2 regions of the Streptomyces sp. NPDC005141 genome follow, and region 2 is predicted to be linked to the other one. Evidence: riboswitches for the same ligand, from Rfam matches in the RefSeq annotation. Region 2 holds a riboswitch; the other holds the start of a gene.
The links. Region 2 has a riboswitch for cyclic di-AMP ahead of ACWD68_RS37740 (NlpC/P60 family protein). Riboswitches for the same ligand answer to the same signal wherever they lie in the genome.
Positions count from the first base shown of each region.

Region 1 (3,980 bases), on a different contig from region 2:
GTTGACCTTGACGAGCAGCGCGTTGGCGGCGCCTTCCTCGATGCCGCGGGCCAGACGCTCCGGGTTGGTGACGAAGAGGTCGTCGCCGACGATCTGGACCTTGTCACCGAGCTTGTCGGTGAGGACCTTCCAGCCGGCCCAGTCGTCCTCGAAGAGCGGGTCCTCGATGGAGACGAGCGGGTACGCCGCCACGAGCTCCTCGTAGTACTCGGTCATCTCGGCGGCCGAGCGGGACTTGCCCTCGAACTCGTACTTGCCGTCCTTGTAGAACTCGGACGCGGCGACGTCGAGGGCGAGCCCGATCTGCTCGCCGGGGACGTAACCGGCCTGCTTGATGGCCTCGAGGATGAGGTCGAGCGCGGCGCGGTTGGAGTCCAGGTTCGGGGCGAAGCCGCCCTCGTCGCCGAGGCCGGTGGACAGGCCCTTGGACTTCAGGACGGACTTGAGGGTGTGGTAGACCTCGGTGCCCCAGCGCAGGGCCTCGGAGAAGGACTCCGCGCCGATCGGGGCGATCATGAACTCCTGGATGTCCACGTTCGAGTCGGCGTGCGAGCCGCCGTTCAGGATGTTCATCATCGGAACGGGCAGCAGGTGCGCGTTCGGGCCGCCCAGGTAGCGGAAGAGCGGCAGGTCGGACGCCTCGGAAGCGGCGTGCGCGACGGCGAGCGAGACGCCGAGGATGGCGTTGGCGCCGAGCGAGCCCTTGTTGTCGGTGGCGTCCAGGTCGAACATCGCCTGGTCGATCAGGCGCTGCTCGGTGGCGTCGTAGCCGACGAGCTCCGGGCCGATCTGCTCGATGACGGCGAGGACGGCCTTCTCGACACCCTTGCCCTGGTAGCGGTTCGGGTCACCGTCGCGGAGCTCGATGGCTTCGAAGGCGCCGGTGGAAGCGCCGGACGGAACGGCGGCACGACCCGTGCTGCCGTCGTCGAGGCCGACCTCGACCTCGACCGTGGGGTTGCCTCGGGAGTCCAGGATTTCCCGGGCTACGACGACGTCGATGGACGGCACGAGCATCTCCTTCTGGGATGTGACGCGGGTACGCAGGACTTGCCAGCCCTGCGGGATGAGCCTAACCGGCCCGGGGGGATCGGCCAGCCGATCGACCACCCTTTGGGCAGAACTGAGGGTACATATTGTTCCTGAACGGAACAAAAAAAGAAATGAAAAACCCCGCTCCGGTGCATGCGGGGGAACAAGCACCGGAGCGGGGAGCCCGTGGGGACGGGGACCCTCACCGGGCCTTCCACATGGAGGCCCGGCCTGTGAGGGGAGCTGTCATTCAGCGCGGGTGAGGCTGCGCGCGGCCGGGATGCGGTCGCCGTCCGCCGAGGGCGACCACGTCGGGCCGGTACGCGGCCACGCTCAGCCGAGGTGCAGCTGCTGGCCCGGGTAGATGAAGTCGGCGTCGGCGACGATGTCCTTGTTCAGCTTGAACAGCTTCTGCCAGCCACCCCTGACGTGCTTCTTCTCGGCGATCGAGCTGAGGGTGTCACCCTTGACGACCTTGTACTCGCCGTCACCCTTCTTGACCTTCTTGCCGGTCGGGGTGGTGACGGTCTTCTGGGCGGCCGGACGCTCCGAGGAACGGGAGGCGGGCTGCTCCGTCGTACGGGTGGTGGTGCCCTGCGAGGCGCTCGACGAGGAGGAACCGGAGGGGGTCGACGGGGTCGAGGTGCCACCGCTGTACGCGGCGCTCGACAGTCCGGTGCCGCAGGTCGGCCAGGCGCCCTTGCCCTGCGCGGCGAGGACCTTCTCGCCGATGGTGATCTGCTGCGACTTCGACGCCTGGTCGGCGGTGGAGGCGTAGGCGGTGCCGCCGTACGCGGCCCAGGTGGAGGACGAGAACTGCAGGCCGCCGTAGTAGCCGTTGCCGGTGTTGATCGACCAGTTGCCGCCGGACTCGCACTGGGCGACGGCGTCCCACTCGGAGGCGGTGGCGGCGGAGGCGTTGCCGGCCGCCATCAGCGGAGCGGCGATGGCGACACCGGTGACACCGGCGAGCGTGGCGACGCGGGTGGCCTTGTTCGGACGGCGGTGCTTGCCCTTGCTGGAAAACAGCATGGAGTGATCCCCTCACCGACGCCTGCGAGGTGAGCTGTCGGGTTCGGGCCGGTTGAGTTGCCCGGCCGCGTGTCTTCGGCCCCGTCTCCGGGACGTCCGACACGCGACTTAACCCCAAGCCGTTCCGGGTGTCTCTCAACTCCCGGACGCGGCGCTTACCTTGGGTCCCCCGCTCCTGCCTACGGCGCATGACGCGACGACTGTTCCCGTACGGCCGCTGGCAGGATTCGGCGTTGTGACCGTCGGGGCCCGCTGTGGCGAGCGGTCACGACCGTAAGCAGTCGATCGGCGGATTTTCAAAGACGATCAGGGCTTCTGAGACCCATCTCTCACTCGCGCCAAACCGGACATTCCACAGCGAACCGTGACGTGAACTCCCGCTACTTTTCGACCGTTTCGGTAGTAACAGACAGGCTCTGACCGGGAACGATGAGGTCGGGATCGGCGCCGACCGTGTCCTCGTTCACGACGTACAGATCGGCCCATCCGCCCTCGAGGTCAAGGGCGTCGGCGATGCTCCAGAGGTTGTCCCCGGTGCGCACGACGTACGCGTCGTCCGCGGTGTCGCGCGAGGCGCTCGAGCCGCGCGAGGCGTGCCGCCCGGCGGCGCTGTCGGTACGGTCGCCGGCCGCGTCGTCCACCGCGTCCTCGTCGGCGCTGCCGCCGCGGTGCCGTCCGGCACTGGCGCTCGCGTCGTCGGAGGCATCCGAAGAGGTGCCGTTCTGCCCCGACTTGTCCGACTCGCCACCCTTGGCGGTCGCCTTGTCCGAGCTACCGGAACCCTTCGAAGCGCCGGACTTCGCGGTGTCGTCGGTCACGTCGGAGGAGTCGCCCTTCTCGGACGAACCGGACGAGGTGGAGGAAGGAGACGAGTTTGGCGAAGTCGACAATCCGGACGAAACGGAGCCACTCGAGTCGCTCCCGCCGGCCGACGAGTCTCCGGCCAGGCCCGTGTCGACATGGACCTCGCCCGAGTCCGCGCTGAGCCCGGAGAGCGGTCCGCAGGTCGGCCAGGCCGCGAGCCCCTGGTCGTCGAGCACCTTCTCGGCCACGGCTATCTGCTGCGAACGGCTGGCCTGGTCGGCTCTCGGGGCGTACTCGAGACCGCCGTGCGCTTCCCAGTCGTCCTGGGTCACCTGGAGCCCGCCGTAGTACCCGTTGCCGTTGTCGGCGCTCCACGCGCCGCCGCTCTCGCACTGTGCCACCCGGTCCCAGGTGGTTCCGTCGGCCGCGCTCGCACTCGTCGCGCCGAGCAACGGGATGGCGATCGCCGATCCGGTCACCCCTGCGGCGACAATGAGGGCCGGGGCCTGACGGGGGCGACGGTGACGGCCGTTCCCGGAGAGCATGCGGAAGCCTTTCGCGTGACAGCAGGGGACTACGGGCGCCCTGCGAAGTAAGAAGCGCAGGTGCCGCGTTGATGGGTGAACGTAGCCGGACTCGAACGCTTGTCACAAGTCGATGCAGTACAGATCACGTGAAGATCACAGATTTGATGGATCGTCATGTTCCGGTAGCCGGAAGGGCTCTCTTTCCGGTATTCGGAAGAACCCCTTCGACAGGGGTGGCGAAGGGTCGCCGATGAACCGATCAAGAACTATTTGACCGGGGTGAACTCCACCGGAAGCATGCGCAACCCACGCATAATGAGTCCTCCCCGCCAGCGCAAATCGGCCGGATCTCCCGCAAGTTGGAGGTCGGGGAGGCGCGTGAGGAGTGTGCCGAGCGCGGTCTGCCCCTCCAGACGGGCCAGCGGCGCGCCCAGGCAGTAGTGGATGCCGTGGCCGTAGCCCACGTGCTGATTGTCACGCCGTGCGAGATCGAGCGTGTCCGGCTGCTCGAACCGCTCGGGGTCGCGGTCCGCGGCGGCGAGGACCACGAGCACGGGATCGCCGGCCGCGATGTCCTGCCCGCCG
Region 1 is NZ_JBSFYW010000055.1:19,893-23,872, reverse strand. It holds gene eno (phosphopyruvate hydratase) at 1-1,017, opposite strand, end outside; gene ACWD68_RS32240 (transglycosylase family protein) at 1,366-2,064, opposite strand; cyclic di-AMP (ydaO/yuaA leader) riboswitch at 2,069-2,261, opposite strand; gene ACWD68_RS32235 (LysM peptidoglycan-binding domain-containing protein) at 2,445-3,347, opposite strand; gene ACWD68_RS32230 (cytochrome P450 family protein) at 3,662-3,980, opposite strand, start outside.
Region 1: linked by a shared signal. The riboswitch ahead of ACWD68_RS32240 (transglycosylase family protein) and the one ahead of ACWD68_RS37740 (NlpC/P60 family protein) in region 2 are both predicted to bind cyclic di-AMP.

Region 2 (3,980 bases):
ATCGTGATCCTCGGGCTCGTCTACGTGAAGCGGGACGACGAGAAGGTGGACAAGGGTCTCTTCGGTCTCGTCGGACTGCTGACCGTCGCGAACATCTTCATCGCCGTCCTGTGGACCTGACCGGCGCCCTCACCTCCGAGTCGCGGACCTGACGGCGAGGGCGGCGCCCGCCGCGACCGCGAGCCACGCCGCCACCGCGATCCACAGCAGCACCTGCCCCGGCCCCTTGAGCCGGAAGACATCGAGGGCGGTCGCGACCGAGAGGGTCGCCACCGCCGACATCCCCATCGGGAAGACCGTCGCCCACCGCCGTACGTCGTACCGGAGGCGCGGCCACACCACCTCCGCGACGAGCAGCACGCAGTACCAGGCGAGGTCGAGCACGAGCAGCGCGACGGTCGTGGCGCGCAGGACGCCCTGGTCGTCGTCGTTCCACAGATACGGGCTCCCGTGGTGCGCGGCGACGAGTTTCGCCCCGGCCAGCGCCGAGATCGCGAGCGCGCCACCCGCCACCCAGTGGTCCCCGGCGCCCCGCTTCACCTCCCACAGGTCGAAGTGCGCGAACGTCACCCCGTAGAGCACGATCCCCAGCCAGAACAGCACCAGCGCGGCATGCGCGAGCCAGTCCGGGCCCACGGCCGTGGCGATGGTCGAGCCGAGGACCGAGAGCCCCTGTGTGGCCACACAGACGAGGAAGACGCCTCCTGTCATCCGGCGCCGCCAGTGCCGTACGACGGGCAGGAGCAGGACCGGCCAGAGCACGACGGCCAGCGCGAGCAGGGCCTCGGCGAGCCACTGCCACCCCAGTGCGGAGAACCGGGTGCCGAGGACGGTGGTCGCCGCGACGGCGGTGAGCCCGGCCGGGGTGCCGGCATGCCGCGTCCATTGCTCCCGGTCGCGCACCAGCCGGACGACGAAGTCCGCGGCGAGCGCGAGCCAGGCGAGAGACGCGAGGACCAGCGTGATCCGGGAGAGGGTCTCGTACCCGGTCAGCTGCAGCCCGACCGAGATGATGCCGGTGGCCATGACGGCGGCCCCGGCGGCGGGCGGCCGCCCCGCCCACCAGGCGCGGAACGAGGAAGTGTCCGGCTTGTCCGGTGTGTCTGGCATGCGCCCGATGCTAGGGATCTCCGGACCCGTTTTGCCGGTGGGGCACGCGCGCGTGGAGCACGAAAACGTGCCCCACGCGCGCAGGGGGCGCGCTTTCGTGCTCCACGCGCAGGGCGTACGAAAACGCGGGGCGCGCGCGTGGGGCCTTTCGGCTTCACGCGCGCGTGCCCCGCGCGAGGCATCGCTCGTGCTCCGGCCTATGCCGGGCGCACCACGCTGTGGATCGCCGAGGTGCCGTCGTAGTAGATCGACTCCTCGCGGACGTACGCCCCCGGCTTCGGCGCGTGGATCATCATGCCGTTGCCGATGTAGAGGCCGACGTGACTGATGTCGTCGTAGAAGAAGACCAGGTCACCGGGCTGGGCGTCGGCGAGGGAGACCGTCGTGCCGGCGTTCACCTGGTCGTAGGTGACGCGCGGCAGGCTCACGCCGGCGGCCTTCCAGGCGGCCTGGGTCAGGCCCGAGCAGTCGTAGGACTCCGGGCCGGTGGCACCCCAGACGTACGGCTTGCCGATCTGCGTGCGGGCGAAGGTGAGCGCCTTGGCCGCCTTCGTCGCGTACGAGGAGTCCGTGGCCGTCGAGCCGGACGCCGAGCCGGTCGTGGTGCCCGACGACTGCTGCTGGGCGGCCTTCTCGGCGGCGGCCTGCTGCCGTGCCAGCTCCGCCGCCTTGGCCGTGGCCCGCTCCTGCTTCTTCTTCTCGATCGCCGCCAACCGCGCCTTTTCCTCGGCGTTCAGCTTCGAGAGCAGGCCGCGGGCCTCGGTGAGCTTGCGCTGCACCGTGGCCTTGGACGTCTTGAGCGCTTTCTGCGAGGCCGTCAGCGACCGCAGGCTCTCGGTGGCCTCCGCGCGCTTCTTGGTGGTGGCGGCCTGCTCCGTGACGTAGTCGTCGACGGACGCCTTCTGGCGGGTCGTCAGACGGCTCATCAGCTGGGTCTGGTCGAAGTAGTCCTGCGGGTCGTCGGCCAGCAGCAGTGTCGCGGTGCCGGGCGTGGAGGCTCCGGTGCGGTACTGCGCGGCGGCGAACGATCCCAGCTCCTCGCGCGCGGTGTTGAGCTTCTCGGTGCGCTTGGCGACGTCGTCGAGCAGGGTGTCGACGCGCTCCTTCTGCTTGGCGGTCTTCTCCCGGGTCGCGTTGTACTTCTCGGTGGCCGTCTCGGCCTGGTGGTAGAGGTCGTTGACCTTCTTCTCGACTTCTTCGAGGCTCGGCCTGGGGTTGGCCGTGGGGGCGGCGTTCGCCGTCTGTGAGAGCAGGGCCACCGAGGTGAGGGCGGCCGTCGCGAGGGCCGGGGTCCGTATGCCTGCGACGCGCGTACCCGAAGGACGCCATTTGCGGTGCGACGCCAAGAGAGGCGACTCCTTCCGTCATCCGCCTACCGAGTTAGCTGTCGGGTTCGGGCGGGTGGTTCCGGAAGGTTGCCCTACGGTCCGTGCCCCACAAGGCGGTTGGACCGATTCACCCCAAGGTCGGTGGGTCCCCGGCTCCGGCCGCCTGGTGGGCGGGCCGAACTCGGCGGAGGCCGCTCGGCCCGGCGATGTTCGCCGGTTGCGGTCGAGTGGCCTTCTCGCACGCTAGCCAACGGGTGTGGCCCGTGTGAAGGTTGATGTGCGATATGCCCGATACATTTTCGTGACCTTCGCCATGTGTCACGCCGCCCGTGATCCATTCACGATGATCCGTCCGCATAAGGGCGTGTCGGCTGCTTACGCCCGCCATGGGGCGACCGTTCGCTCGGGAGCGCTCGCCCTCGCCGAGGCGTCGCTCCTTCGGGGGCCGGGCCGATGCCGACTCCGCCCCTCCGGCCCCTCACCTGGGGTGACCGGTCGATCATGCGCGGTCACGGGTTCCCGGGCGCCATGGCCGCACGCCCGTCCGCCCCGGAACCGCGTCACGACTTCCGCCCGAGTTCTCGGGGTGGCGGCGGGCTGTCAGTGGGGCGGCCTAGACTCGGAGAGCGATGAGCAGCCTCTTTGATGACAGCTTCCTGGCGGACCTCAAGCCCTCCGCGGCCCACGAGGACGAGCACCCGCCGCCGCCCGAGGACGATCACGTACCGGAGCCGGTTCCGGACGATCTGTTCGGCGGGAAGTTCGACGCGCCGCCGAGCCGGGACGCGTACTACCGCGACGGCGCGCCCCGGCCCGCCGTGGACCCGGCGGCCCTGCTGGACGGACTGAACGAGAACCAGCGCGCGGCCGTGGTGCACTCCGGCTCCCCGCTGCTCATCGTGGCCGGCGCCGGCTCCGGCAAGACCCGTGTGCTCACCCACCGGATCGCGCATCTGCTCGGCGAGCGCAATGTCCACCCCGGCCAGATCCTCGCGATCACCTTCACGAACAAGGCCGCGGGCGAGATGAAGGAGCGCGTCGAGGCGCTCGTGGGCCCGCGCGCCAACGCGATGTGGGTGATGACCTTCCACAGCGCCTGCGTCCGCATCCTGCGCCGCGAGAGCAAGAGGCTCGGTTTCACCTCTTCGTTCTCGATCTACGACGCCGCCGACTCCAAGCGTCTGATGGCACTCGTCTGCCGTGATCTCGACCTCGACCCCAAGCGTTTCCCGCCGAAGTCGTTCAGCGCCAAGATCTCGAACCTGAAGAACGAGCTGATCGACGAGGAGGACTTCGCGGCCCAGGCCGCCGACGGCTTCGAGAAGACCCTCGCCCAGGCGTACGCGATGTACCAGTCGCGGCTGCGCGAGGCCAACGCGCTCGACTTCGACGACCTGATCATGACCACGGTCAACCTGCTGCGCGCCTTCCCGGACGTCGCCGAGCACTACCGCCGCCGCTTCCGGCACGTCCTGGTCGACGAGTACCAGGACACGAACCACGCGCAGTACGCACTCGTGCGGGAACTCGTCGGCACCTCCG
Region 2 is NZ_JBSFYW010000083.1:18,391-22,370, reverse strand. It holds gene ACWD68_RS37750 (hypothetical protein) at 1-120, shown strand, start outside; gene ACWD68_RS37745 (tellurite resistance/C4-dicarboxylate transporter family protein) at 130-1,110, opposite strand; gene ACWD68_RS37740 (NlpC/P60 family protein) at 1,308-2,456, opposite strand; cyclic di-AMP (ydaO/yuaA leader) riboswitch at 2,465-2,635, opposite strand; gene pcrA (DNA helicase PcrA) at 3,068-3,980, shown strand, end outside.